Regions from separate parts of the Lactococcus garvieae subsp. garvieae genome, predicted to be linked through region 2. Evidence: predicted binding sites of a transcription regulator. Region 2 holds the regulator's gene; the other holds the start of a gene.
What was found. The regulator Rex, encoded in region 2, represses fermentation and respiration genes when NADH is low (regulators of the CRP and FNR family bind a similar motif). The targets are predictions, from matches to a motif close to TTGTGAANTANTTCACAA.
Positions count from the first base shown of each region.

Region 1 (15,274 bases), 830 kb from region 2:
TATCAGTTTAGATGGACAGGTTTGGCCTGCACCACGGGAAGAGCTCTCAAAACGTCAACGCAAAGATTTGGTGAAGATGGATAATATTTTATCTGACTTGACGGAAGAGTTTCAAGAGATTGTTTCTGTATCAGCCAACTTCCATCCAAAGAAAACCAGCGAAATTTATGGTGACCGCACACAGATGCTTTTTGCGGAAAAAGAAACGATTACTGAAGGCGTTTTGGATTATGACTTTGAGTTGTCACCCCGTGCTTTTTATCAACTTAATTCAGAACAAGCAAATGTGCTTTACGGTGAAGCTGTACGTGCGCTAAATCCGAAAAAAGATGACCGTGTGATTGATGCCTACTGTGGCGTTGGGACAATCGGTTTTGGTGTAGCCAAGAAAGTAAAATCTGTCCATGGAATGGATATTACGCCAGAATCTATCGCAGATGCTAAAGCCAACGCAAAACGTCTTGGCTTTAAAAACTGCCACTATGAGGTAGGTAAGGCGGAGCGTATCATTCCTAACTGGTATAAATCAGGTCATAGAGCCACAGCCCTTATCGTTGACCCACCACGTACAGGATTGGATGATGCCTTGTTGGAAACAATCACCACTTATACACCGGAAAAACTGGTTTATGTCTCTTGTAATGTTTCAACATTGGCAAAAGACTTGGTCATTCTTTCGCAATTTTACAGCATCGAATATATCCAATCTGTTGATATGTTCCCACATACAGCACGTACTGAAGCCGTGGTGAAAATGCGTAAACTTGCCCAACCATTGGCAGCACCTTTCCGTGCTGAAAAGCCAAAGCAACAATACGACAAGCCCCGTAGAAAAAGAAAATAAAATAGGCTTATAGTTTGAGCGAGGAGGAAAAGCATGATTTATTTAAGAAAGGCAACCACAGCAGATGTTGCAGCGATTATGCCGATTATTGCTCAGGCGCGTGAATTTCTGGGCAAATCAGGCAGCGATCAATGGCAAGCAGAGTACCCCGCACAAAGTGATATTGAAAATTTTATTTACAAAGCTGTGGGTTACGTTCTGATTGTTGATGAAAAAGTTGCAGGCTTTTGTGCGGTTATTACCGGCGAAGATACACAATATACGAAAATTTATAATGGCGAGTGGTTAAATGATAGTTTGGACTACGTCACCGTCCATTGTTTAGCCTTGTCTGACCACTATCGTGGTCTGGGTCTGACAAAATATCTTTTTTCAAACATCTTTACTTTGATGCAAGCACGTGGCTATAAAGATTTCCGCGTGGATACGCATCCAGCCAATGCAGTGATGCAGGCAGTATTTGAGCGTGAGGGATTTGAAAAACGTGGTATGGTTTTCTATGAAGGAGATCGTATTGCTTATCAACTCCTTTTAGGAGAAGGAGTTGAATAAAGAAAACTGGTTAGAGTTTTGCTTATCGCTTGGTCCAACTTTTGCAGATACACCTTTTGCAAAGATGGAAAAAGGCCCGGCTACGATTGTGGTGAAGCATCTCAAAAATAAAAAATCTTTTGTCTACATTTCGGAGCGTGAAGGCAAGCTTGTTTTGGGTGTCAAAGGTTTACCCTCTGTCAATGAAGAACTTCGTGAATCTTTTGACTCCATACGCCCGGCCTGGCACATGAATAAAACACACTGGAATGATATTCATTTTGGTGGTGACGTTTCAGAGAAACAAGCGAAACAGATGATTGAGAACAGTTATCATTTAATCAAACCAAAAAGAGAATAAAAATGGAATATAAAGAAAAATTTTTAAAAGATTTTAGTGAGTGGGTGGACCAACAGGTTCAACTTTCAGAAATTGCAATGAAAGCCGCAGAAAAAATTGCGCATGAAGATAAAAAAATTGAAGCAAAAGAAGCAGCTATTCGTTATGAAAGCCGTCTCGATGCCTATCAATTTATTCAAGGGAAATTTGAAAACTATAAAGCGGGTAAAGATTTCCACGACGTACCAGATTTAGGTACAAAAACTTTTTAAGTCACAAGGAGGGTTTTATGAAATTAAATCCTATGGTTGGTAAACAAGTGCGAGTAACTGCTCTCGCATAAGTTTACCGCTAAGTTAACAATATTCTCACTTAGCGGATAGTTAAGGAGAAAAAATGAAAGCATACGAATACAACAGAATAAAATATCTTACCTTTGACCTTATCAATGTCTATCATTCGGTTAATGATAAAGCCACAGTAGCAGCAGTTTATGCTCAAACTGTAGCTGAAATAGAAGAGCTCTCGAAAGCAAAAGAAGTCGAACTCTTTTTAGAGAAACTGGCTGACAGTAAAACAACTAAAGAACAAGCAGAACGCGAGTTACTTCACTTGAAGGATTTAGTTGAAGCTTTTGTCTTGCCCTCTGAAAGTCAGATTAAAAAGATTTTTAAGAAGGTCAAAAAGCTCAAAGTTCCAGCGCAAGCATCCTGGGACATGAAAGAACTCACCTATTTTGCTTGGAATGAGATTTCCAGTCAGCGCAAGTATATCGTGACCAGTGACGGACGGGGTTTTTATGGAACGACATCAGGAAGTATAAAAAATATTTGTGCGATTTGTCAAAAAAACAGCCAAGTGACGCAGTTTTTAGCAACCACAAAAAGAGGCTCTGATGGTACCTATACTAAGAATGGAACATATATCTGTATGGATAGTGTGAACTGTAACCGACAAATGCAAACAATAGAAGGTTTAGAGCATTTCTTAGAAATAATCAAGGAACGCTGAGCGACCTTGCAAAAAACCGACAAATCTGATAGAATAAAAACACTAAATGAGGAGTAGCAAGTCTAATCTTTGAGAGAGAAATCGGTCGCTGTGAGATTTCAGATGAAGCTTGTGAAGGTTGCATTGTGGTCAGTTAAATAAAATTAAGTGTCTGCTTTATAAAAAAGCAGGAATTTAGGTGGTACCGCGCGTGAGCGTCCTATTTTGGATGTTTGGGTGCGGTATTTTTTTATTGACGTACTCTTGAACTTTCCCCTCGACATTATCAACTGTTTTCATACCGAAAGGAAAAATAAATGACAGAAGAATTATCAACAAAATTTAATCCTGCTGAAGTCGAAGCAGGACGCTACGAGAAATGGCTCGAACAAGGTGTTTTTGCCCCTTCGGGTGACAAAAAAGCAAAACCTTATAGTATCGTTATTCCACCACCCAACGTCACAGGTAAACTCCACTTGGGACATGCTTGGGATACAACCTTGCAAGACATCATCATCCGTCAAAAACGGATGCAAGGTTTCGATACCCTCTGGTTGCCAGGTATGGACCACGCAGGAATTGCCACGCAAGCCAAAGTGGAAGCGCGTTTAGCTGAAGATGGGATTTCCCGCTATGATTTAGGCCGTGAGAAATTCTTAGACAAGGTCTGGGAATGGAAAGACGAATATGCCTCAACCATTAAAGAACAATGGGGTAAAATGGGTATCTCTGTGGATTACAATCGTGAACGTTTTACTCTAGATGAAGGTTTGTCTGCTGCAGTCCGTAAAGTTTTTGTTCAACTCTACAAAAAAGGCTGGATTTACCGTGGTGAATTTATCATTAACTGGGATCCAAAAGCCATGACGGCGCTCTCTGATATTGAAGTTATCCATAAGGATGTTGAAGGAGCCTTCTATCACATTACTTATCCTTTGGCGGATGGTTCAGGTGCACTTGAAGTAGCGACAACGCGTCCAGAAACTTTCTTTGGCGACACTGCTGTTGCTGTTAACCCAGCAGATGAACGTTATGCCAAATACATTGGTCAAAGCGTCGTTCTCCCAATCATTAACAAAGAAATTCCTATTGTTGGCGACGAACATGCAGACATGGAAAAAGGGACAGGTGTGGTTAAAATTACGCCCGCCCATGATCCTAACGATTTCTTAGTGGGTCAACGTCATAACTTGCCGCAAGTCAATGTGATGAATGCTGACGGTACAATGAATGAGCTTACAGGTGAGTTTAATGGCATGGATCGCTTTGAAGCTCGCGAAGCCATCATTAAAAAATTAGATGAGCTCGGCAACTTAGTTAAAGTTGAGAAAATGATGCACTCTGTTGGGCACTCAGAACGTACAGGTGTGATGGTGGAGCCACGCTTATCGACACAATGGTTTGTTAAGATGGAAGAATTGGCTAAAAATGCTATCGCTAATCAAAAAACAGAAGATGCGGTTGAATTTTACCCTCCACGTTTTAACGACACATTCCTTCAATGGATGGAAAACGTACATGACTGGGTTATTTCGCGCCAACTCTGGTGGGGGCATCAAATCCCTGCCTGGTACAATGAAGCTGGCGAAATGTATGTCGGTGAGGAAGCACCAGAAGGTGAAGGTTGGGTACAAGATGAAGACGTGCTTGATACATGGTTCTCCTCTGCTTTATGGCCTTTCTCAACAATGGGCTGGCCGGATGAAAAGGCAGAAGACTTCCAACGCTACTTCCCTACATCGACCTTGGTTACGGGCTATGACATCATCTTCTTCTGGGTTTCACGTATGATTTTCCAATCCCTAGAGTTTACAGGAAAAGCACCATTTAATAATGTCCTTATCCACGGTTTGATTCGTGATGAAGAAGGACGCAAAATGTCCAAATCTTTGGGTAATGGTATTGACCCAATGGATGTAATTGAAAAATATGGTGCAGATGCCTTACGTTGGTTCTTGTCCAATGGTTCAGCCCCAGGACAAGACGTGCGTTTCAGCTACGACAAAATGGATGCAGCTTGGAATTTCATCAATAAGATATGGAACGTTTCACGCTATATCTTGATGAATGCAGGAGATATCACAGCAGAAGAAATTTCTGCTCATCTTGACCAAGTAGCAGCGAAAACAGCAGGTAATGTTACCGATCGCTGGATTCTCACACGTTTGAATGATACAATTGCGCGCGTGACTGAACAAATGGATAAATTTGAGTTTGGTGTTGCAGGTCATATTCTGTATAACTTCATTTGGGATGAGTTTGCCAACTGGTATCTTGAGTTGACCAAAGAAGTAATGTTTGGCGACGATGAGGCAGAAAAAGACGTCACACGTTCAGTACTTGTGCATGTCCTTGATCAAGTGCTCCGCCTGTTGCACCCAATCATGCCTTTCTTTACAGAAGAAATTTTCGAAAAACTTCCGACAACTGAAGGCAAATCTATTGTGGTATCTGAGTATCCAGAAGTACGTCCAGAATTTGATGATGCAGAAGCAGGAGATGGTGTTGCCATGTTGATTGAGATTATCACAGCGGTACGTAATATCCGTGCGGAAGTGAATACGCCTTTATCAAAAGCCGTGCCAATGATAATCAAATCAGACAAGGAAGCCTTCCTGAACAAGGTGGCTCCTTATATCAGACGTTTTACCAATCCAAGTGAGTTAACTATTGAAGCGGATGTGACAGCACCTGAACAAGCCATGTCAGCAGTAGTTACTGGTGCGGAAATCTACCTTCCACTCGCAGGCTTGATTAATATCGAAGAAGAAATTGCTCGTCTCAATAAAGAACTAGACAAATGGCAAAAAGAACTCGATATGGTTAACCGCAAGCTTTCTAATGAAAAATTTGTGGCAAATGCCAAAGCAGAAGTTGTAGATAAAGAACGTGCTAAATTAGCAGACTATCAAGAGAAGTTTGAAAGCACTCAAGCCCGTATTGAAGAGTTACAAAAATAGTCGATGAGACCTAGAAAAGTTCCTAATTGTGGGAATTTTTTCTTTTTGGTATAGATAGGTTTACAATATCTTAAATTTTCATTTCTTGTTAAACCTATGGAAAAGTGATAAAATAAACAAAGAAAAAAACTCTAAGGAGAGATAAAAGATGGCACATATTAAATTTGACTATTCTAAATTGAAACCATTTGTAGCTGATAAAGAACTTGACGAAATTCAATGGCAAGTTGACGGCGCAGATAAACTTCTTCGTGAAGGAACTGGTGCTGGTTCTGACTTCATCGGTTGGTTAGATCTTCCAGAAGACTATGACAAAGAAGAGTTTGCCCGCATCCAAAAAGCAGCAAGTAAAATTCAATCTGACTCAGAAGTTCTTATTGTTATCGGTATCGGTGGTTCATACCTTGGTGCCCGCGCTGCAATTGACTTTTTGAACAACAGCTTTGTTAATCTTCAATCAAAAGAAGAACGTAAAGCGCCACAAATTCTTTATGCAGGAAATTCAATTTCTTCAAGCTATCTTTCAGACTTGGTAGAATATGTTGCAGATAAAGATTTCTCTGTTAATGTTATTTCTAAATCAGGAACAACAACTGAACCAGCAATTGCTTTCCGTGTCTTTGAAGAACTTTTGGTTAAAAAATATGGCCGTGAAGAAGCAAATAAACGTATCTATGCAACAACAGATAAAGAAAAGGGTGCCGTTAAAGTTAATGCTGATGCAAACAACTGGGATACTTTTGTTGTTCCAGATTCAGTTGGCGGACGTTTTTCAGTTTTGACAGCTGTTGGTCTCTTGCCTATCGCAGCATCAGGTGCTGATATTACAGCTCTTATGGAAGGTGCTAACGCAGCGCGTAAAGAATATACAGCCACAGACGTACGTGAAAATGATGCTTATGCTTATGCAGCGCTTCGTAATATCCTTTACCGTAAAGGTAAACTTTCAGAAATCTTGATTAACTATGAGCCATCATTGCAATACTTCTCAGAATGGTGGAAACAGTTGGCAGGTGAATCTGAAGGTAAAGACCAAAAAGGTATTTACCCAACATCAGCCAACTTCTCAACAGATTTGCACTCATTGGGTCAATTTATCCAAGAAGGTACACGTTCTGTATTTGAAACAGCTATCCGTGTGGAAAAACCACGTAAGAACATTAACATTCCTGAGCTTGAAGCAGATCTTGATGGTCTTGGCTACTTGCAAGGTAAAGATGTTGACTTTGTCAACAAAAAAGCAGCTGACGGTGTGCTCCTTGCCCATACAGATGGTGATGTGCCAAACATGATCGTTACTTTGCCTGAGCAAGATGAATTCACTTTAGGTTATACTATTTACTTCTTTGAGCTTGCAATCGCAATCTCTGGCTACTTGAATGGTATCAATCCATTTGACCAACCAGGTGTTGAAGCATACAAACGTAACATGTTTGCGCTTCTTGGCAAACCAGGCTTTGAAGAATTGAGTGCCGAATTAAACGCACGTCTTTAATCAAAAATGAGATAAAAACAAAAACCGCAGGACATCGAACTGTGGTTTTTTATGCTTGTGGGCGATGAAGACACAGTGTGCTATAATAGAGCAATGAGAGTTGTAGCAGGAAATTATGGTGGTAGACCACTGAAGACATTGGCAGGAAAAACAACACGTCCAACGACGGACAAAGTTAAGGGTGCAATTTTTAATATGATTGGCCCATATTTTGAAGGTGGGCGAGTTTTAGACTTATTCTCAGGTTCAGGTTCACTTGCTATCGAGGCTGTCTCACGTGGGATGGACAGTGCTGTAATGGTTGAAAAAGACCGTTCGGCACAGTTGGTGATTGCAGAAAATATTAAAATGACCAAAGAAGAGAAAAAGTTTCAGCTTCTTAAAATGCCAGCCGAGCGTGCCTTGACTCATCTTTCTGGGCAGTTCAACTTGGTTTTATTAGACCCGCCTTATGCGAAAGAAAGCATTGTTGCTAATTTAGAAGAAATGCAGAAAAAAGACATGTTAGCAGATGATGTTATCGTTGTTTGTGAGACGGATAAGGAAGTCACACTTCCGGAAAATATTGGTCATTTGTCTTTAAGTAAAGAAAAAGTATATGGAATTTCAAAGGTAAGCATCTATGAAAGATAAAATAGGTTTATTTACAGGTACTTTTGATCCGGTCACAAAAGGCCATTTGGACATCGTTGAACGTGCCAGCAAGCTTTTTGATAAGCTTTATATTGGTATTTTTAAAAATGAAGCTAAAAATCCTCTCTTCAGTCTAGAAGAACGTGTAGTCTTAATCGAAAGAGCCTTAGCAGATTTACAATTAACCAATGTGGAAGTCATTGCACATGCGAATGATTTGACGGTAAACATTGCGAAGCAACTTGAAGTAACGGCGCTTGTGCGTTCCGTTCGTAATGCAGCTGATTTAGACTATGAGAAAAATATGATTTACTTTAACCGTGAAATGACGGGGATAGAAACAATCTTACTGACTGCAAAACCAGAACTCGAAAATATTAGTTCTACACGGATGCGTGAACTTTATCATTTTGGCCAAGATCTAAGCCGATGGTTGCCTGCAAATGTTATTGAAGCACTGAATGAGAAAAAAACACATGAAAAATGAAAAAATAAAAAAGCATAAAAAACTAAAGCTATTCTTTGCCATCGCGTTACCGCTTCTTATTGTAGTGGGTTTATTCTTCCCCTTACCTTACTATATCGAGCAGCCAGGAGGAACCATTCCAGTTAATCAGATGGTTGATGTTGCGGGAAAGAAAGATGAACATAAAGGCAATTTTTATTTAACGACTGTTGAAATGGTACGGGCCAATGCCGCAAGTATGCTTTATTCCAAGTCGAACTCTTTTGCCACTATTTTGAGTAGTGAAGAGATGACGGGTGGGATGACCAATCAGCAATTTGACTTGGTCAACCAGTTCTATATGCAGACCGCGCAAAATACAGCTGTTTATCAGGCCTTTAAGTTGGCAGGGAAACCTTATGAGATGAAGTATCAAGGGGTCTACGTTTTGAGTATCACTGAGGATTCGACATTTAAAAATGACTTGCAACTTTCGGATACGATAACGGCAGTTAATGGCCACACTTTCAAATCTTCAACTGATATGATTGACTATGTGTCTCAACAAAAAGTTGGAGATGAGGTGACCATCAAGTACACACGGATGGATGGCAGCAACCATGAAGCCACAGGCAAGTACATTAAGTTGAGTAATGGTAAAACAGGGATTGGTATTGGTTTAGTAGATCATACACAGGTTGTGACAGACCCTAAAGTTAAGATCGATGCCGGAAGTATTGGCGGGCCAAGTGCTGGGATGATGTTTACCTTGGAAATATATAGCCAAATCACAGGCAAAGATTTACGTCAAGGACGCGAAATTGCAGGTACTGGAACGATCAATGAAGATGGCAGCATCGGGCAAATAGGTGGCGTTGATAAAAAAGTTGCTACAGCAAGCAATTCGGGTGCAAAAATTTTCCTTTGCCCGGATGAAACGGAAGAACAGGCAAAGGCTTCTGGTACAACAAATAACTACACAGATGCACTTGCGGCAGCTAAAAAGTTGAATACAGATATGAAAATCGTACCTGTAAAGACGATCCAAGATGCACTAGACTGTCTCGAAAAATAAAAAAAGCTGTAAATTACAGCTTTTTTTTTGCTTAATATTGATCTTGTAAGAGTGTTTTAAGTTCTGAAATACTTGGTTGGCGTGGATTGCCTGGTGTGCATTGATCGTCGTAAACAAGGTTTGCAAGCTTATCGAGTTCACGCTCCAAGTGATTTTTATCAACACCATTTCCTGATAGAGTGACATCGATATCGATGCTGTCCGTCAATTTTTTAATTTCTTTAATAAGTTTGTCTACAAGCTCCGCATCATCTTTACCTGTAAGACCGATGTAACGCGCAATTTCAGCGTAATCTTCTTGGGCACGGTAAATCTCATAACGTGGGTATGGTGTACGTTTAACGTTTCCTGTTACAGCGTTAAATTTAATGACGTGAGGCATAGCGATAGCGATAGCTAAGCCATGTGGTAATTCAAACTCACCTCCCACTTTGTGGGCGAGGGAGTGATTAATACCGAGAAAGGCATTGGCAAAGGCCATACCAGCTAAGGTTGCTGCATTGTGCATATTAGCGCGTGCGACTTGCCCTTCTTTGGAAGGTTTTGATGGGTCGTACTGATATGAGGTTGTCAAATTATCAAAAATTAACTTAATGGCACGAAGTGACAATGGTTTAGTGTAATCCGAAGCCATGACTGAAACATAAGATTCAAGCGCGTGACTAAGGGCATCAATACCAGACCAAGCCACGGTACGTTTTGGCACAGTCATAACAAACTCAGGATCAACGATGGCTACTTGAGGTGTAAGCTGATAATCAGCTAAAGGATATTTAACATGTGTTTCATCATCGGTGATAACAGCAAAAGGTGTTACTTCAGAACCTGTACCAGAAGTGGTCGGGATACATACCAGCTGTGTTTGATCTTGGTGCGGGAATTTGACGATACGTTTACGAATATCGATGAATTTTTGAGCCAACTGCTCAAAGAGTGCTTTTAGTGCGGCATCGTCATTGAGGTCAACCTCTCCACGAGCAGAATACTCGTAAATCAAGCGCCCAATTTTTGCTGCATCAAGTGGAGAGCCACCGCCGAGAGCGATAACTGTGTCAGGTTTAAAATCAGCCATTTGTCGCGCAATTTCAATGGCTTGTGAAAGTGTTGGGTCAGGTTTTACAGAACCATAAATTGAAGTTTGTACTTGTGTTTCACGAACGGCCAATTGCTCAAGCATATGGTCGACAAAGCCAAATTGCAGCATACCGTGGTCGGTGACGACAAAAGCGCGTTCGATATTAGGCATTTCTTGTAGGTAAGAAATAGAGTTGTTTTCGTAGTAAATTTCTTTTGGCAGACGAACCCATTGTGGGCGATTACGACGACGTGCCACTGTTTTGATATTCAATAGATCATATGTACTCAAATTGTGTGAGATTGAATTTTTCCCCCATGAACCAGTTCCTAAAGTCAGTGATGGACGCATTGCATCAGTATAGATATCCCCAACGCCACCGATAGAATCGGGTTGGTTAACTAAGATACGTGCAGCACCAATAGCATCAGCATATTCTTTCACAAAAGGATCATCTTGTGCACCTATCTGGATAGCTGCGTTGTGTCCAGCACCTTGATAAGCTAAAAGTTTTTGGACGATTGCAGTACCATTTTCGCGTGAAGTAGATTTGTAGATTGACAAAAGCGGGCTGAGCTTTTCAGAAGAGAGGGCTTCCCCGATGTTTTTTTCCTCCAATTCAAAGAGAAGAACATCTTTACCTTCAGGTACTTGTACGCCAGCTTGCTCAGCAATCCACGGTCCAGGACGACCGGCAACCGGCCCCGTTACACCGAAGCCTTCACCTGCACGTTCGACGAAAACAAATTTTTCGATGGCTGGATAATCTTCCTTTGGTACAACGTAAGCACCGTGAACTTGAAGTTTTTCGAGGAATTCATCGTAAATTTCTGCAGCAACTACAGCAGAGTTTTCGGTAGCGCAAATCATGCCGTTGTCAAATCGTTTAGAAAGTAGCAGGTCTTCAACTGCACGGTCAACATTTGCAGTAGCATCAACAAAGACGGCGCCATTACCTGCACCCACACCTAAGGAAGGATTACCTGACTTGAGCGCTGCATTGACCATCCCTGGTCCACCTGTAGCGAGGATAGAAGCAATACCGTGGTTTTGGATAAGTGCGGTAGTGTTATAAAGACTTGGATCTTCGACCCATTGGATAAAGTTTTCTGGGGCCCCGGCCTTCAGAGCAGCTTCGTAGACAATACGTGCGGCATGAGAGGAACAATTTTGTGCTTGAGGGTGAAAGGCGAAAACGATAGCGTTTCGTGTTTTTGCTGTTAAGAGTGATTTGAAAATTGTTGTAGAAGTAGGGTTGGTAGTAGGTACGATTCCTGCAAGCACGCCTAAAGGGGCTGCGATTTCTACTGAGCCAGCAACTTTGTTCTCGCTGATTACTCCGACTGTTTTGTCATTTTTGATGGAGTTATAAACAGATTCTGAAGCAAAGCGATTTTTAGTATCCTTATCCTCAACGATTCCTCGGCCTGTTTCATTATGGGCTTCGTGTGCGAGTTCAAGGGAATGTTCGCTTGCGGCTAAGGCCATTGCTGCGACAATTTTATCTACTTGCGCTTGTGTGTAGCCTTCAAACTGCAAAGCAGCTTGATGTGCTTTTTTGACGAGACCGTCTGTATATTGCTCTGCTTTTTCTACAAGTGTAGCTTTATCAGCGGCTGTTAGTTCTTTTTTGGTATTCTTGCTTGACATATTTAAATTTCTCCTTTGTGAAATTTATCACGTTATCATTTTAACAAACTTTGAAAGTGCTGTCAAACAATATTGTGTAAAAACACACAAACTTTTTTTGATAAAATACTATCTGCATTTTAATGATAAAAAAACCGCCTGAATGGCGGTTTTTTTAGAGCGTTGGTAAGATACATGTGCCCTCTGGGCTATAAAAATCTTTTTGTTTAAGTGTGAGCATTCCTGTCTTCCTATTACGGCGGAAAAGACTAATATTATCACTGTCTTGATGTGCTACGATAATAAAATCTTCTGTACTATTGAAATTGAAATCTCGAGGTGTATCCCCTTCAGTTTTTACAATATCTTCTAAAGTTATTTTTGTTCCCAAGGGGCTGACACTGTAGATAGCGATAGAATTATGTCCGCGGTTCGAAGCATAGAGAAACGCACCATCGGAAGAAAGACGGAGAGCAGATGCGCTCTTTGTGCCTTCAAAATCTACGGGAAGAGTACTGATTGTTTCGAGTGCGGCAAAGCGTCCTTTTTCCTCATTGTAGCTGAGAACAGTTACAGTAGAAGAAAACTCGCCAATGGCGTAAGCAATCTTGCCATTGGGATGGAAAGTAAGATGACGTACTCCAGTACCTGCAGGCATACGGTAGAGGCTTACAAGAGAGAGCTTGCCTTCTTCACCAACGACATCGTAAACCGTAATCTCATCTGTACCCAAGTCACAAGTAACCAATCGTCCATCAGGTGTAAGATCTGTGTAATGCACGTGAGGACGTTCTTGACCAGGATGTACTTTTGAACCTTCGCCTTCATGTTTCACAGTGTCTGTTAAGGTAAGCGAACCATTTTTTTGAATTTTGTAGACTCGAATTTCCCCTAAGTGATAATTTGCACCATAAACAAAACCACGTTCATTATCAACAGCTACATAGCAAAGAGGTGCGCCAACACTAGTAACATAGTTGAGAAGCTCTGTTTTTCCTCTTTTATAACTGAGCGCAGCAATACCGCCACCATTTTCATCTGCAGCACAAGTGTAAAGGTGTTGTTTTGCTTTGTCCAAAGCAAAATATGTTGCATTTTGAATATGGGCAACTTCTGTTAGATTAGAAAGTTCTTCCTTTGCAATATCTAAGTCAAAACTATAAATCCCCTTTGATTCACGCTTAGTGTAACCGCCAACTAAAATTTTTTCACGCATATCTTGGCTCCTTTAACATTTAATATTCGTATAATTATTTTATCATAAATGAGCGTTTTCAGGAAACTAAATCTCTCGCAATTTGCGAAGACAGGAAAGGCGACAAAATGATACAACAAGCTCTTGCAATAAGGAAGTGTTTAGTGTATAATAGTACTGTTGTCTATGGGCAATAATTTCACATTTTGACTTGACAGTGTCGTAGTGCACGTGTGTAGCGGCATTGGCTGACAGTTAAAAGAGGAAAAACTATTTTAAAAGGAGACATTAATATGTCAGTTATTTCAATGAAACAACTTCTTGAAGCTGGTGTTCACTTCGGTCACCAAACTCGTCGTTGGAACCCAAAAATGAAACCATACATCTTCACAGAACGTAATGGTATCCACGTTATCGACCTTCAAAAAACAGTTAAACTTGTTGACGATGCTTACAACTATGTACGTAACGCTTCATCTGAAGGTGCTGTAGTACTTTTTGTTGGTACTAAAAAACAAGCTTCAGAAGCTGTTAAAGAAGAAGCACTTCGTGCTGGTCAATACTATGTAAACCACCGTTGGCTTGGTGGTATGCTTACTAACTGGAACACTATCCAAAAACGTGTAGCACGCCTTAAATCAATCAACAAAATGGAAGAAGACGGAACTTTCGAAGTTTTGCCTAAGAAAGAAGTTGTTCTTTTGAACAAAGAACGCGAACGTCTTGAAAAATTCATCGGTGGTATCGCTGACATGCCTCGCATCCCAGATGTGATGTACGTTGTTGACCCACACAATGAACAAATCGCTATCCAAGAAGCTCAAAAATTGGGAATCCCAGTTGTAGCAATGGTTGATACAAACGCTGACCCAGATCCAATCGACGTTATTATCCCAGCAAACGATGATGCTATCCGTGCAGTTAAATTGATCACTGCTAAAATGGCTGACGCTATCATCGAAGGTCGTCAAGGCGAAGATTCAGTAGAAGCTGAACTTGCAGTTAAAGATACTGCTGCTTCAGAAGAATCACTTGAAGAACTTGCTGAAATCGTTGAAGGCAAATAATTTGTAATGAATAATACAGGCGAGGCCCTACGCCTCCCTGTTTTTTTATAAAATATAATAATAGGAGAACTATACAATGGCAGTAACAGCAGCTCAAGTAAAAGAATTGCGTGAAAAAACTGGTGCAGGTATCATGGATGCTAAACGTGCACTTGTTGAAACTGATGGAAACATGGAAGCAGCCGCTGAGCTCCTTCGTGAAAAAGGTATTGCGAAAGCTGAGAAAAAAGCTGACCGTATCGCCGCTGAAGGTTTGACAGGTATCGCTGTAAACGGTAATACTGCAGCGCTTATCGAATTGAACTCAGAAACAGACTTTGTTGCTAAAAACGAACAATTCGTTGCTATCGTTAAAGAAACAGCTGAACTTATTGCAGAGAAAAAACCGGCAACTAATGAAGAAGCTTTGGCTTTGACAACTGCAGAAGGTATCAGCCTTGAAGATTCTTACACACAAGCTACAGCGACAATTGGTGAAAAAATTTCATTCCGTCGTTTCCAACTTATCGAAAAAACAGATGCGCAAACATTTGGTGTTTACCAACACAACCAAGGTCGTATCGGTGTAGTTACAGTTGTTGAAGGTGGAGATGCAGAGCTTGCTAAAGCAGTTGCAATGCATATCGCTGCGATGAACCCAACTGTTCTTTCTTACAAAGAATTGGATGCTGAGTTTGTTCATGATGAGTTGGCTAAATTGAACCACACCATCGATGAAGATAACGAAAGCCGTAAATTGGTAAACAAACCAATGCTTCCACATCTTGCCTACGGTTCTCGTAGTCAATTGACTGAAGAAGTTCTTGCAAATGCTGAAGCAGAAATGAAAGAAGAGCTTTTGGCTGAAGGTAAACCTGAAGCAATCTTGGGCAAAATTATCCCAGGTAAAGTTGCAAAATTCATCATTGACAATACTAAAGTCGACCAAGCTTACACACTTCTTGGACAACTTTATGTTATGGATGACAGCAAAACAGTAGAAGCTTTCCTTGAGT
Region 1 covers NZ_CP118950.1:1,920,569-1,935,842, reverse strand. The annotation lists gene rlmD (23S rRNA (uracil(1939)-C(5))-methyltransferase RlmD) at 1-844, shown strand, start outside; gene PYW30_RS09700 (GNAT family N-acetyltransferase) at 878-1,396, shown strand; gene PYW30_RS09695 (MmcQ/YjbR family DNA-binding protein) at 1,389-1,736, shown strand; gene PYW30_RS09690 (DUF1912 family protein) at 1,739-1,987, shown strand; gene PYW30_RS09685 (FusB/FusC family EF-G-binding protein) at 2,112-2,726, shown strand; T-box leader at 2,760-2,931, shown strand; gene PYW30_RS09680 (valine--tRNA ligase) at 3,023-5,665, shown strand; gene PYW30_RS09675 (glucose-6-phosphate isomerase) at 5,814-7,160, shown strand; gene rsmD (16S rRNA (guanine(966)-N(2))-methyltransferase RsmD) at 7,254-7,793, shown strand; gene coaD (pantetheine-phosphate adenylyltransferase) at 7,783-8,280, shown strand; gene PYW30_RS09660 (SepM family pheromone-processing serine protease) at 8,270-9,313, shown strand; gene adhE (bifunctional acetaldehyde-CoA/alcohol dehydrogenase) at 9,345-12,038, opposite strand; gene PYW30_RS09650 (lactonase family protein) at 12,193-13,233, opposite strand; gene rpsB (30S ribosomal protein S2) at 13,506-14,279, shown strand; gene tsf (translation elongation factor Ts) at 14,356-15,274, shown strand, end outside.
Region 1: the regulator Rex is predicted to act here: its motif matches at 12,111-12,128, upstream of adhE (bifunctional acetaldehyde-CoA/alcohol dehydrogenase).

Region 2 (15,274 bases):
ATATTCCCTTTTACTCGATGTGCGAACATCACATGTTGCCTTTCTTTGGTAAGGCCAACGTAGCCTATATCCCTAAAGACGGTAATATTATAGGCTTGAGCAAGATTCCACGCTTGGTCAACTATGTTTCGCATAAACTTTCAGTGCAAGAAAACATTACGCGAGACATAGCGGAAATTTTAAATGACATCTTAGAGCCCAAAGGTGTTGCGGTTGTTGTCGAAGCACGTCATATGTGTGTGGAAATGCGCGGTGTTAAAAAAGGAAATTCTCAAACAAAAACCTCTTTCTTTATGGGAGAATTTGAAGAAAACAGAGAAACACGTCTTGAATTTTTAGAAAGCTTGAATTGAAATGAAAATCATTGAAAAAAATACAGAGTGCTTTTCTCTGAAGCATATCTCTATCTGTTTCACCGAAATGAGCAGTCAAGAACAAGCCAAATTGGACAATCTTCTGTATCGTGTAAGAGCAAAAACGCTCGTAGACAAGCATGATCTGCTGGCTTTTTTGACGATTTATGAATTGGCAGATTTGATTAAGGTTTGGCCTGCTTCTCAGGAAAAATTGGCTTTGGAGCGTATTTTTAAACGCCATCAGATTATTTGGTCAGGACAGAATTTTTCTTTTGATTTGACATTGGATCCGATTGTTTATTCTATTGTCAATGTCACACCTGATTCATTTTACGATGGTGCAGAAGAAAATCTGAATTTGGATTTTATCCTACAGCGAGTGGAACAGGATTTGCAAGAGGGGGCACAGGTCATCGAACTTGGAGGTAAGTCTTCTCGCCCAGGTTATGCAGACATTTCGCCAGAAGAAGAATGGCACCGTCTCGCTCAGCCCTTGCAGAATATTCGTCAAGCATTTCCCGAGGCTGTTATTGCTATAGACACTGATGAAGCCTATGTTATGCAGCGTGTGCTGGATGCAGGTGCAGATATTATTAATGATATTGATGGTTTTGATACATCTGAAAAATTACAGCTGATGCAAGAATACCAACCGGCTTTGGTTGCCATGAATAATGGGCGAGCGGGCATGAATTACGCAGATAACGTTTATCAAGAACTGCCGGCCTATTTTACAGAAAAACAAAAAGAATTAAACCAACTTGATATTGCTAATGCACAAATATGTGTAGACCCAGGCGTTGGTTTTTCAGGTGGAGCAACAGGGATTGACTCTTTACAGCGCGTAAAAACGACCGAACTATTGACGAACCTAGGTTTGCCTGTGATGATTGCAATCTCCCGTAAATCTTTCATGACCAATCTTCTGAATATGGAAGTAGACGAGCGCCTTTTGTCAACATTGATTCTTGAAAATCAAATGATGATGGATGGTGGGCGTGTGCTACGTGTACATGATGTTGCAGCAACACGCCGTTTAATTGAAAATTTTAAAATATACCAAAAATACTAATGTATAATGATTTGATACGTGAACTTTCAGCTTTAGAAAGTTCTAAAAAACAAGAACAGGTAATTGCTCTTTTACGCAGCAAAAAAGGACTTAAGGGAAAACAGAATCCGGATTTGCAACTGTCGGCGTCTGCTGTCGTTTTTAAAGGGGAGAAGATGTATTTTATCGAGCATCCCTATCAAAAAGAACTCTTACTTCCTGCTGGACATGTCGAAGAAGGGGAAAAACCCCATAAGACGGCAGAACGTGAATTCCATGAAGAAACAGGTTTGACAGCTGGTGCACCATGTCTTATAGATGTGAATCTTATTAATATTCCCTATAATGTAGTTAAGGAAGAAAAAGCACATCAGCATATTGATTTTCGTTATCTTCTTAAATTGCGGGATGAGCCGTCTGAACGGGCAGAGCTACCTGTTTTTTTGCTTTCAAAAACAGAGGCACCCGAGGAATTTAAAAAGTATTTTCTAGAAGGGAAACAAGCCTAATATGACTATCGAAACAGCACTAGAATGGATACATTCTCGTCTTAAATTTAATATCCGCCCAGGATTGACACGAATTGAAGCCTTGCTTAAATTGCTCGGGAACCCTGAAAAAGAGTTGTCGATGCTTCACATTGCTGGTACAAATGGCAAAGGCTCAACTGTTGCTTTTACCCGAGGTATTTTGGAGCAGTTGGGCTTGACTGTAGCTACATTTACCAGTCCATTTATTGAGACTTTTGGCGAACGGATGGCGATTAATGGCCATCCTATTCCTGATGAAAAACTTATCAAGTATGTCGAGCAACTTAAACCATTAGTAGAGGAAATGGACAAAGACGAAAGACTGGCGGGGATCACAGAATTTGAAATTATTACCGCTCTGGCGTTTCGCTATTTTGCAGATGAACATGTTGATGTAGCTTTGATTGAAGTAGGTTTAGGGGGACTTTTAGACAGTACTAATGTCATTCAACCTGTAGCAACTGCAATTACAACTATCGGCATGGATCATATGGATATCTTAGGGGATACACTAGAGAAGATAGCTGCCCAAAAGGCTGGAATTATTAAGCCAGACACACCCTTGGTGACAGGGAAAATAGCGGACGAAGCCCTAGCTGTTATTGCGGAAACAGCTCAAACAAATCAAGCGAAACATTATCAATACGGTATTGATTATCAGGTAGAAATCCTTGAAAATGAGCGATTTAATTACAAGGATGATGAAATTCACTTGCTCAACTTAGAAAAATCTTTACTTGGTCTACATCAAATAGACAACGCAGCACTTGCGGTTAAACTTACCATGGTTTACGCACATAAAGTAGGATTATCACTTTCAGAAGAAGCAATCCGAGAGGGTTTAAGAAGAACTTTTTGGCCGGCGCGCATGGAAGAAGTCAGTCAAGCACCTTTAACACTACTTGATGGTGCTCATAATGTACATGCTATGCAACGACTCTTGGAAAACTTTAAAAATGAATTTTCAGGGCGGAAAATTACGATTCTCTTTTCAGCACTGGTCACAAAAGATATTACAGAGATGATTAAAATGTTGCAAACCGTTGATAATTCGAAGCTAATTTTAACAACTTTTGATTATCCGAAAGCTTTAAAATTAGAAGATTTTGCGTATTTAGAAAAAGAAAATGTGACGCTGGCAGAAGATTGGAAGAGCACATATGCATCATTAAAAGAAAATTTACATGAAGACGATGTACTTTTAATGACAGGCTCTTTGTATTTCATGTCTCAAATTAGAGCATACATCTTAGCGTCAGAGCAATAATAAAAAAATAAGGTCCTTGATGGACTTGAGGAGGATGAAAACTGTGATTGTTTTAGCAGGAACAATAGGAGCTGGAAAATCAAGCTTGGCAAAGGCTTTAGGGGAGCATCTTGGAACAGAGGTGTATTACGAAGCCGTAGATAATAATCCGGTTCTTGACTTGTATTATCAAGATCCGACAAAGTATGCGTTCTTATTGCAAATCTATTTTTTGAACAAGCGTTTTGAATCAATCAAAATGGCTTATACTCAAGAGAATAATGTCCTTGATCGCTCAATTTTTGAAGACGAACTTTTCTTAACTCTAAACTATAAAAATGGCAATGTCACTAAAACAGAATTAGAAATCTATCAGAACTTGCTCAGTAATATGCTCGAAGAAATGGAAGGAATGCCTAAAAAGCGTCCTGACTTACTGGTCTATATTGATGTGAGTTTTGAAACAATGCTTTCCCGGATTGCACAACGTGGGCGTAGTTTCGAACAGATTGATGATCAACCTGAATTAAAAGCATATTACCATCAAGTCCATGAAGAATACCCAGCTTGGTATGAAAACTATGATGTGTCCCCTAAAATTCGGATTAATGGAGATGCACTTGACTTCGTAAATAATACAGAAGACCTCGAAAAGGTACTTACAGAAATAGATAAAGCATTATTAAAATTACAATTAAAGTAAATCGGAAGATTTATTTTTTTTACTCGTTGACAAACTATACCAATTAAAGAATTATTATTCTTGACAAATACAAAACATTGTATTATCATGTTCTTATTGACGAAAAATAAAGAAAAAGCTAACTATACCAATTAGCTTATGGAGAAATTAATATGTGTGGTATCGTAGGAGTTGTCGGAAATCGTAATGCAACAGACATTCTAATGCAAGGTCTTGAAAAACTTGAATACCGTGGTTATGATTCAGCAGGAATCTTCGTTGCTGATGGCGCAGGTCAAGTGAATCTTGTGAAATCTGTAGGACGCATTGCAGATTTAGAGGCAAAAACAGGTGATAACGTTACAGGATCAACAGGGATTGGTCATACACGTTGGGCGACCCATGGGAAACCAACCGAAGATAACGCGCATCCTCATACTTCTACTTCAGGACGTTTCGTTTTAGTACACAATGGTGTAATTGAAAACTTCTCAGAAATCAGAGAAGAATATCTTGCTAAGGATACATTTAAAGGTCAAACAGATACAGAGGTGGCTGTTCATCTCATCGCTAAGTTTGCAGAAGAAGAAGGACTCTCTGTACTTGAAGCCTTCAAAAAGGCCCTCTCTATTATTGAAGGTTCTTATGCTTTTGCTCTTATGGATGCTGAAGATGCTGACGTGATCTATGTTGCGAAAAACAAATCGCCTTTACTTATTGGCTTGGGTGATGGCTACAACATGGTATGTTCTGATGCCATGGCAATGATTCGTGAAACATCTGAATTTATGGAAATTCATGATAAAGAACTGGTTATCTTAACTAAAGATAAGGCAGAAGTCATGGATTATGAAGGAAATAAGGTTGAGCGCCAGAGCTACACAGCAGAACTTGACCTTTCTGACATTGGTAAAGGAACATATCCTTACTACATGCTCAAAGAAATTGATGAACAACCAACAGTAATGCGTAAATTGGTCTCAACTTATACCGATCAAGACGGGCAATTAACTGTTGATACGGATATCGTTAAAGCTGTTCAAGCAGCAGATCGTATTTATATTATTGCGGCAGGAACATCGCTTCATGCAGGTTATGCTTCAAAACAAATTCTTGAAGAGCTGACGAATACACCAGTTGAACTTGGCGTGGCTTCTGAGTGGGGCTATGGTATGCCACTATTAAGCAAAAATCCTTTGTTTATCTTCCTTTCACAGTCCGGTGAAACAGCAGATAGCCGTCAGGTATTGGTAAAAGTAAATGCGCTTGGTCATCCAAGTTTAACGGTCACAAATGTTCCTGGCTCTACATTGTCACGTGAAGCAACACACACAATGCTGATTGGTGCAGGGCCTGAAATTTCGGTGGCCTCTACAAAAGCTTACACTGGACAAATTGCAACGCTCGCCTTCTTAGCAAAAGCTGTAGGCGATGCAGACCAAAATCCTAAGTCACTTGCTTTTGACTTGGTTAAGGAAATTTCACTCGTGGCACAATCTATCGAATCTACATTGTCAGAGAAGGAATTGATTTCCGATGTTGTAGCCAAGCTTTTACCAGAAGCACGAAATGCCTTCTATATCGGACGCAAACAAGATTATTTTGTCTCTATGGAAGCCAGTCTAAAATTAAAAGAAATTTCATATATCCAATGTGAAGGCTTTGCTGCTGGTGAACTCAAACACGGAACAATTTCCTTGATTGAAAATGGTACACCTGTTATTGCCCTTATTTCAAATAATGAAGAAGTTGCGGCACACACCCGTGGAAACGTTATGGAAACAGTGGCACGTGGGGCTTCAGCAATTACGATTGTCGAAGAAGCTGTAGCGCGTGAAGATGATGATATCGTTATCAATAACGTTCATCCTTATCTTTCAGCGATATCAATGGTGGTACCCACACAGCTTATCGCTTACTACGCAACTGTCCAACGAGGATTGGATGTTGATAAACCACGTAACCTTGCCAAAGCTGTAACAGTGGAATAAAAACGAAATAAAAAAGTGGGTTATAAAAATCCACTTTTTTTATGTTCTAAAAAAGAGTGATACCTACACTCTTTTTTCGTATAAATGATTAAGGAGAAAGTCGTGTATCACATTAAAGAAGAACAATATCCGATGAGACCCCGAGAAAGATTGAACATTTTTGGATCAGAAAAGCTGAGTGAACAAGAACTTTTAGCCATTTTACTCCGAACAGGCAGTAAAAAAGAAAATGTTATGGAACTTGCTGCACGGGTTTTGACAACCTTTAGCAGTTTAGAAGAGTTTCGTCGGGCTTCTCTAACAGAGCTGAAAGCAATTCCCGGTATTGGGCCTATCAAAGCCTTGGAAATTCGGGCGATGATTGAACTGGGTAAACGAATCCATACGACCCAAAGAAAAAGATACGGACAAGTGATAGGATCTCGCCAATTTGGGTTGAGTTTAGCAGATGAGATGTCTGATTTTGAACAGGAAAATTTAGTCGCAATCTACCTAGACGCACAGCATCGCATTATTCAGAAAAAAACGATTTTTATTGGTGCTGTGAACCATTCCATTGCCAATCCCCGGGAAATTTTACATCATGCAGTAAGAAATTTAGCTGTAGGGATCATCATTGCACATAATCATCCCTCCGGGCTTACCCAACCAAGCCAACAAGATAAGCTGTTCACGCAGAAGATTAAGCAAGCATGTGATGCTTTAGGTATTCAACTTTTAGATCATATCATTACAGGCCAGGCTTCTTATTTGAGCTTTAGAGAAGAAGGTTTATTGGGCGAATAAAAAGTACATAGGAAGTCAACCTTCCTATGTACTTTTTTATTTTTAAGCTCTCAACTTATTTGATGTCCTTATTTGACATAAAGAATAAGAGGGTTTGAAGTTCTTTCGTTAAGTCAATTGACTGAACGACAACATCTTCAGGAACTTGCAAGCGCAAGGGTGAAAAGTTAAGAATACCTTTGATACCTGATTTAACTAGGATATCTGCGACTTCTTGAGCGTTCTCTTTATTGACAGAAATAATTGCTGTTTTGATTTTTGAATCTTTAATATTTTTAGAGAAGTCAGCGATGTCGTAGATAGGAACACCTGTAGAAGTTGTTGTACCAACGAGTGGATTTTCTGGAACATCATAAGCTTGGGTAACGCGCATTTTATTGCGGTTTTGGAATTCATAATTAATAAGGGCGCGTCCAAGGTTACCGACTCCTACGAGTGCGATATGCGTTTCTTGATCTTGTCCGAGTAATTCTCCAAAGAAATCACGTAAAGCGCGTGTTTCATAACCATAGCCTCGACGTCCCAGCTCACCAAAGAGTGAAAAATCGCGACGAATCGTCGCTGCATCCACACCAATTTTTTCCGAAATAAGTTGTGAGTTTGTGCGTGTTACTTGTTCATCAACTAAAAGTTTGAACAAGCGATAATATTGAGGCAAACGTTTTGCCGTTGCCTTGGGTAGTTGTTTATTAACTTGGGAGCCAGCCATGTTATCTCCTTTACATAGTCTTTGTGAATATTTTACCTTTTTTGAGGGGGGCTTGTCAAACAATTCTTTCCGGAATTATGCGGTTGGCGAAAGTTTGTGAAAAAAACGGAGAAAATTTAACAAAGAAAAAAGAGAAAGAATCTCTTTTCACTTCAATCTATTTTTTCATTTAGCTCATCCAGTAAGCGAATCAATTCTTTCAAGTCCGCATTGAGAAGTGTACTTCTTAAATAAGCATATTGAACATGAAAAATTTGCTTATCTTCAGGTATTAGTGGTATCTTTATAAGACTATCCATATCGGCAAAGGGAAGAAAATCGGTCATCAAGGTTATGCCAACATTTGAGTTGACCAGTTGGCCAATAGTATGGATATCCGAAAAATTAAAGAGAACTTTTGCTTTTTTCTTGTATTTTTCATTCAAATTTTGGAAAGCTTCCATATGCACAAAACTTTCATCAAGCAGGATAAAAGGATAATCCAAAGCTTCTTTAAACGAAATTTCTTGACGTGAGGCAAGTGGATTATCTTTAGAGACAAAGATATAAAATTCGCGTTGGTAAAGCAATTTCACAAAAAGGTTGGGGTGCATCAGGGGAGCAATGCTGCCTATAAGGCTAAAATCAATTGAGCCGGAGATAAGTTTGGCCAGAAGTTCCTCCGAGCCACCCGATACTAAATCAAACTTAGATAAAAAGCTAATCGCCTCTTTATCGTTTAAGAGTTGAGCCAGAATTTTTGCTCGAATAATAGGGGGGAAACCAATATGATTTTGATGATTTTTAGAATGCTCGATGGCTCTTTGCGTGAGTGCCAACTCTTCCAAAATACTTTCGATATGAATTTTCAATATTTTCCCTTCATCTGTTAGGACAACTGTTCGGTGAGAAGGATCTTTGTATATTAAATTACAGTTATAATATTGTTCCAATCTCTTTACGGCGTAGGTAATTGTCGGCTGACTTACCCCAAAATGATTAGAAACAGCAGTAAAAGACAACAAGTCCCCTAAGGCATTAAAATACTCGAAATCATGCAAATTCATTAGTTTAAACGCTCCTTTGACCCTTATATTCTATCACAAGTTTATCGATTTGTTATAAATAATATTTATTATAACCCAAAGGTTTGACTATAATTTTTTATAAGTATTAAAATACATCTTGTAAGAATTTCTTATAGGAATAATAAATTTGGAGGACGTACGAATGCGTGCACATGAAATTTTAAACAATCCTTTTTTAAATAAAGGAACAGCATTTACTATGGAAGAACGTAAGGAACTTGGCTTAATTGGTCTTTTGCCACCTTATGTTCAAACACTTGAAGAACAAGCAGAACAAACTTACCAACATTACTTGGAAAAACCATCTGATTTAGAGAAACGCCATTTCTTGATGGAAATATTCAATACAAACCGTACTTTGTTCTACTATTTGTTTAACCAACATATCGTAGAGTTTAACCCTATCGTATATGATCCAGTTATTGCTGAAACAATTGAAAACTACAGCCGTCTATTTGTAGATCCACAATATGCTGCATATCTTGATATTAACCATCCAGAAAATATTCAAGAAACATTGAAAAATGCAGCGGGCGATCGCAATATCCGTTTGATTGTTGTGACAGATGCTGAAGGAATTCTCGGTATCGGTGACTGGGGAACACAAGGTGTTGATATTTCCGTTGGTAAATTAATGGTTTACACTGCAGCAGCCGGTATCGATCCAGCTTCAGTTCTTCCTATCGTTATTGATGCAGGGACTAACCGTAAAGAACTCTTGGAAGATTCAATGTATCTTGGAAATCGTCACGCCCGTGTTTATGGGGACCAATATTACGACTTTGTTGACCAGTTTGTGGAAACTGCTGAAGCAATGTTCCCTAAACTTTACTTGCACTGGGAAGACTTCGGACGTTCAAATGCTGCAAATATCTTGAACAAATACAAAAAAGAAATTCCAACTTTCAACGATGATATCCAAGGAACTGGTATTGTTGTTTTAGGTGGTATCTTCGGTTCACTTGATATCACAGGTGAAAAATTAACAGACCAAGTTTACCTCTGCTACGGTGGTGGCTCTGCTGGTGCAGGGATTGCTGACCGTGTTCATGCGGAGATGGTAAGTGAAGGACTTTCAGAAGAAGAAGCCTACAACCATTTCTTTATGATGGATAAACAAGGGTTGCTCTTTGATGATATGGAAGATTTGACTCCAGCACAAAAACCATTTGCTAAAAAACGTGCAGATTTTGCAAATGCTGGCGATATGACAGACTTAGCCAATGTTATCAAAACAGTTAAAGCTACTATCTTGGTAGGTACTTCAACTGATGCAGGTGCATTTACAAAAGAAGTTGTTGAAGCAATGTGTGCCAACACTGAACGCCCAGTTATTTTCCCAATCTCAAATCCAACTAAAAAATTGGAAGCAACTGCTGAACAAGTGATTACATGGTCTGATGGTAAAGCCTTTGTTGCAACAGGTATTCCTTCAGGAACTGTCTCTTATAAAGGTGTCGACTACCAAATCGGTCAAGCAAATAACGCTTTGATCTATCCTGGTTTGGGACTTGGTATGTTGGCTTCAGAAGCATCACTTCTTACTGATGAAATGATTGGTGCCGCTGCGCACTCATTGAGTGGTCTTGTTGATCCAGGCGCTGCTGGTGCTCCTGTGCTTCCTCCATTTGAATATGTTGCTGATGTTTCAATCAAAGTTGCAGAAGCAGTAGCTAAAAAAGCTCAAGAACAAGGTTTGGCACAAGCTCAAGAAAAAGATATGGTGAAAGCCGTTCGCGAGATGAAATGGTATCCAAAATACTAAGAGGTTAATGGATTAAAATGAAAAAATTAAAAGAAATAAAAATTTCAGGAATAAGTCTTCCTCTCTATGCCTTTTTTATGATTGTGTTGGCAGTGACAATAGGTTTAGGAAAATTACCACTTAACATGGTGGGTATTACTCTCCTATTAGTACTGTTGGGGCACTTGCTTTACTTTATTGGTGAAAAATTACCCATTATGAATTCATATTTGGGTGGTGGATCAGTTTTCACTTTGTTAGGTGCAACTCTCTTATCCTTTTTCCATATCATTCCTGCAAATGTGATTGATGCAGTAGGCAAATTTATGGGCGGTCAGTTTGGTTTTCTTGATTTCTATATTGCAGCCTTGATTTGTGGATCAATCTTGGGAATGAACAGAAGTTTGCTTGTCAAAGCTTCTGCTAAATTTATCCCTGTTGCTTTGGTCACAATGGTCGTTGGGTTCTTCGCTGTTGGTGGTATGGGTGTCTTGCTTGGCAATGGTTTTGCAGACTCTGTCATGTATGTTTCAATGCCAATGATGTCTGGTGGTATGGGAGCCGGAATTACACCTTTATCACAAATCTATGCTGATGGTTTAGCCAATGGTAACCAAACTGCAATTTTCTCTCAACTTGCTCCCGCAGTAACTTTTGGGAATATTATTGCCATCATTGGGGCGCTCTCCATTTCTAAAATCTTTGCAAAATCAAAATACAATGGTCACGGCACCTTAGTTTCTGCGACAAAAGAAGAACTTGCAAAACCTAAAATTGAATTTGATGCCACTAAAATTGGTGTCGGTATGCTGTATGCCTTTACCCTACTCATGGTGGGTGTGATCTTGAATAAATTCTTCCCAAATATCCATGAATACGCCTTTATGATTATCATCGTCTTTGTTCTCAAAGCCTTTGATGCTGTACCAAAAGAGTTGGAAGAATCGGTTGTGATGTTTAACCAAATCATCATGACCAATCTTACACATGCGGTATTGGCAGGTATTGGTTTGGCATTGATTGATTTGACCACACTAGGCTCTGCTTTGACATGGCAATTTATTGTGCTCTGTCTGACAAGTGTTATCGCGATGGGCTTGACAAGCTGGTTCTTGGGACTTGCCTTAGGTATGTACCCTGTCGAAACAGCTATCGGTGCTGGTATGATTAATAACTCTATGGGTGGAACAGGTAATATTGCCGTTCTCTCTGCCTCTGATCGTATGGAAATGATTGCCTTTGCACAAATGGCCAACCGTTTGTGTGGTGCCATTGTCCTCATCATGGGTGGTATACTCATTCGCTTCTTTTACTAATTGATCCTCCAATCAAAGTAATAAAGTAATATAATAACAAAATAATAATGAACTAAAACGAGGTTTAGCAAAACTTCGTTTTTTTATTGCATTTAAAGAGAAAGGGTTACTATTATAATAGTAGAAAACAAAATTCTTTTCGAATAACTTTCAATCATAACAAAAAGACGCCTCCAGTGACAAGAAAAAATCTATACCAAACAGGATATGTTTAGAATTCTAAACATATCCTGTTTGGTATATACTCCTAAGAACAAAAAAGATATAATTTTATCTTGGAAAGTGAGAGCTTGTGAAGTAGATAATGATAAAACTTATCTGTCTTTGGATGCTCGAAAGTGGGTTTAGTGTAAAATGATTTATAGTAAGTATGGAAAAATATTCCGCAACCTAAGGTTACAAAAAAATATGAGTCTATCAGAGTTGAATACACTAAGTGGTGTTTCTAAAGCAACGATTTCACAGTTTGAAAACGGTAAATCTTTAGTATCTTTTGACAAACTTGAAGCGCTTCTAGAAAGTATGAATCTTACTATTTTAGATTATTCCTTGCTTGTAAATAACGGCTTACCTGAATATTTTATTACACAGTTTCAAAATATTGAAAATGCATATTATAATCAAGATGAGGCAGAGCTCCAACATCTGTATGAAAAAAACCTAGAATATGAGAATGAATCTACCTATATGATTGCTTTAAGTGCTAAAGCAACGTACACTCAGCTGTCGGAAAAAGAAATCCAAGAAGTGGAATCTCTTTTATCAGTAGGACCACTTTGGGGGCAGTATGAGTTATATATCCTCATCCACACGTTGGAACAGCTCAATCTAAATTTGATCTGGAATATTATCGAGACATTTTTTAAAAATAAAAATTTTTTTAAATACTTAAAGGCACTTCATGAATACCGTGCATTGCTGATTAATATTTTGATCAAGGCTGAATTAGTATTTATTGAAGCAGAGTGTGATACAAAAGCTGGGATTGTTTTATCACGGTTGAATAGTCTCACTGTGGAATCGGATTTGACAAGTAAGGCGATTGCTCGTGTTTTAAAAGGATGTTATATATACGCTTTCGAAAGTCGAAGTAATGGCGAAAAAATTATAACAGCTTGCCTCGAAGTGATGGATAATGTGGGCGCGATAAAATTAAAAAATGTCATTGTGAGACGCATTACATTGCTAAAAAGTAGGGTTCAAAAATGAAGAAACACCACTTAGATAAGTGGTATTCCTTATGCTAATATAACAAGAAAGCTTAAGGAGAAATTACAGACAGAACCAACTACTTTTTATGGGGAGAGTGCTATAATAAAGGGAGAAAAACAGATAAGGTGGTGTTTATCATGGAAAAACCTTCAAAAGAAGAACTCAAGCAAAGATTGTCTGACATAGAATATGCAGTGACGCAAGAAAATGCAACGGAACGTCCTTTTTCAGGAAAATACGATGATTTCTATCAAGAGGGAATTTACGTTGATATTGTCAGCGGGGAACCGCTCTTTAGCTCAACGGATAAATATGATGCTGGATGTGGTTGGCCGTCATTTACTCACCCCATAGAAAAACGTGGTGTCAAAGAAAAAGCTGATTTCTCATTAGGCATGCATCGTGTGGAAGTAAGAAGTAAGGAGGCTGATTCTCACTTAGGACATGTGTTCAATGATGGACCACAAGATCAAGGAGGATTGCGTTATTGTATAAATGCTGCGGCTTTAAGATTTATTCCGGTTGAAAAATTAGAAGAAGAGGGCTACGGCGAATACAAAGCCTTGTTTGGCAAAGGATAATTTGGGAAAGAAAACCTAAAAAGTTTATCGCCCAAAATTAATAAACAGGTATTTTTTCTTCAACTCTGTCCTATGTTAGAATGAAAATATAGAGAATATGTGTTTATTTTCTGTGGAAATTCAACTATAAGGAGGATTTACGAATGAAAACACCTTTAATAACGATGAATGATGGCCATTTGATACCAAGTGTGGGTCTAGGAACCTATCAGATCCGTGGCGGAGAAGGTCTGGATCAGGTTTTGACCGCTATCCAGAGTGGTTACCGTCTTTTGGATACATCAACCAACTATGACAGTGAGGGGATAGTCGGTGAAGCCATTCGTCGCTCAGGTCTTCCGCGTTCAGAATTTTTCGTGACGACGAAGTTACCGGGAAAATATCATCATTATGAAGATGCTTTGGGCATGATTCAAGAATCGCTCTATCGTATGGGCTTGGAGTATTTTGATTTATATCTGATTCACTGGCCCCTGCCAAAACGTGGACTATATGTGGAAGCTTGGAAGGCTTTAATTCAAGCTCAAAAAATGGGCTTAATACGCTCCATTGGTGTTTCCAACTTCGAACCCGAGCATTTAGACAAAATTATTACTGAAACAGGCGTTACTCCAGCCGTCAATCAAATTGAAATTCACCCTTATTGGGTGCAAGAGCGTATGGTAAAAGCAAATGCTGAGCGCGGCATCATTACGGAAGCATGGAGTCCATTAGGGCGAAGAAACGATGCCCTTGAAGAGCCTATTATCACAAGTCTTGCTGAAAAGTATGGGAAGACAGCTGGTCAAATTGTGCTACGTTGGCATGTAGATCGTGGCATTGTTCCTATTCCAAAATCTAGAAATCTGATCCATCAACGAAAAAATCTAGCAATTTTTGATTTTGAATTAACTGAAGATGAGGTAGCGCAGATTAATACTCTGGAAAAACCAGACGGACGTATTGATGGTCAAGATCCGAATGAATATGAAGAATTTGATTAAAATTGGCAACCAATAAAAAAGGAAACTCTTAGTAATGAGAGTTTCCTTTTTATTCCATATCATATTTTGTAAATGGACTAAACATCAATAAATCGGTCTCAAGATGTAGGATCCTATAGCATCACTTATGCTAAAATAACATGAATCATTATTAAAAATAAAGAATTATAAGAGGGATTTATGAAAAACCTAGGAGCTATCGCTGTATTAATTGCACTTGAAATTGTGGTTATTGCACTTCTAAAAATATTAGGAATCGTTGATTCTCATGGTACACTTGCAGTAATTATCGTTATTATTTTTGCATTTGTTGAGCGTCTTGTCTATGTCAAAAAATTTAAAAATTAAATATGTATCTCAATGATGATGTATCTGTGGTTGATTGAAGCATTTATGATAAAATAGAACTATGACCTACTATGAAAATTACATGACTGGACACATTGTACTTCCTCATGCTATGCTGGAGCATTTTGCTCAAGTGTTTCCTTCAGCAGAGGATTTTTTGGTTTGGCTTTATTTATATGAAAATCGTGATATAGCGCCAAGTGAAATTGCAACTAAAATAGGAAAAAAACTTGCCGATGTGAACCGCAGTATTGACAATCTTCAAGAGTTCGGCTCTTTAAAGGTTACTTTACTCGGAATTGCTGGAGATATGGAAACCATCTTTGATGTCACACCAGCTTTAAAAAAATTAGACCAATTAGATGGTTTAACTAAAGAAGAGCATGCAGAAACAACTGCACCAACACAACAAAGTAAGAGCCAGCTGCAAGAATTGGTCCATATTTTCGAAGCAGAAATGGGCATGATTACTCCGATGCAAAGCGAAGAGCTTCGTATTCTCTTGTTTGAAGATAAGTACGATTTTGAGCTCATTAAACTTGCCCTACGTGAAGCAGTGGTGAACCGCAAGGTTTCGCTCAACTACATCAAAGCCATTTTACGCAATTGGCGCAATGATGGCTTGATGAGTACCCAAGCTGTGGAACAGCGCAAGGAAGAGCGTACTGAAGC
Region 2 covers NZ_CP118950.1:1,089,002-1,104,275, reverse strand. The annotation lists gene folE (GTP cyclohydrolase I FolE) at 1-353, shown strand, start outside; gene folP (dihydropteroate synthase) at 355-1,428, shown strand; gene PYW30_RS05445 (NUDIX domain-containing protein) at 1,428-1,916, shown strand; gene PYW30_RS05440 (bifunctional folylpolyglutamate synthase/dihydrofolate synthase) at 1,918-3,204, shown strand; gene PYW30_RS05435 (deoxynucleoside kinase) at 3,248-3,886, shown strand; gene glmS (glutamine--fructose-6-phosphate transaminase (isomerizing)) at 4,039-5,856, shown strand; gene radC (RadC family protein) at 5,959-6,642, shown strand; gene PYW30_RS05420 (redox-sensing transcriptional repressor Rex) at 6,698-7,351, opposite strand; gene PYW30_RS05415 (LysR family transcriptional regulator) at 7,504-8,397, opposite strand; gene PYW30_RS05410 (malolactic enzyme) at 8,561-10,183, shown strand; gene PYW30_RS05405 (2-hydroxycarboxylate transporter family protein) at 10,201-11,478, shown strand; gene PYW30_RS05400 (helix-turn-helix domain-containing protein) at 11,833-12,687, shown strand; gene msrB (peptide-methionine (R)-S-oxide reductase MsrB) at 12,828-13,271, shown strand; gene PYW30_RS05390 (aldo/keto reductase) at 13,415-14,254, shown strand; gene PYW30_RS05385 (hypothetical protein) at 14,435-14,602, shown strand; gene PYW30_RS05380 (DnaD domain-containing protein) at 14,664-15,274, shown strand, end outside.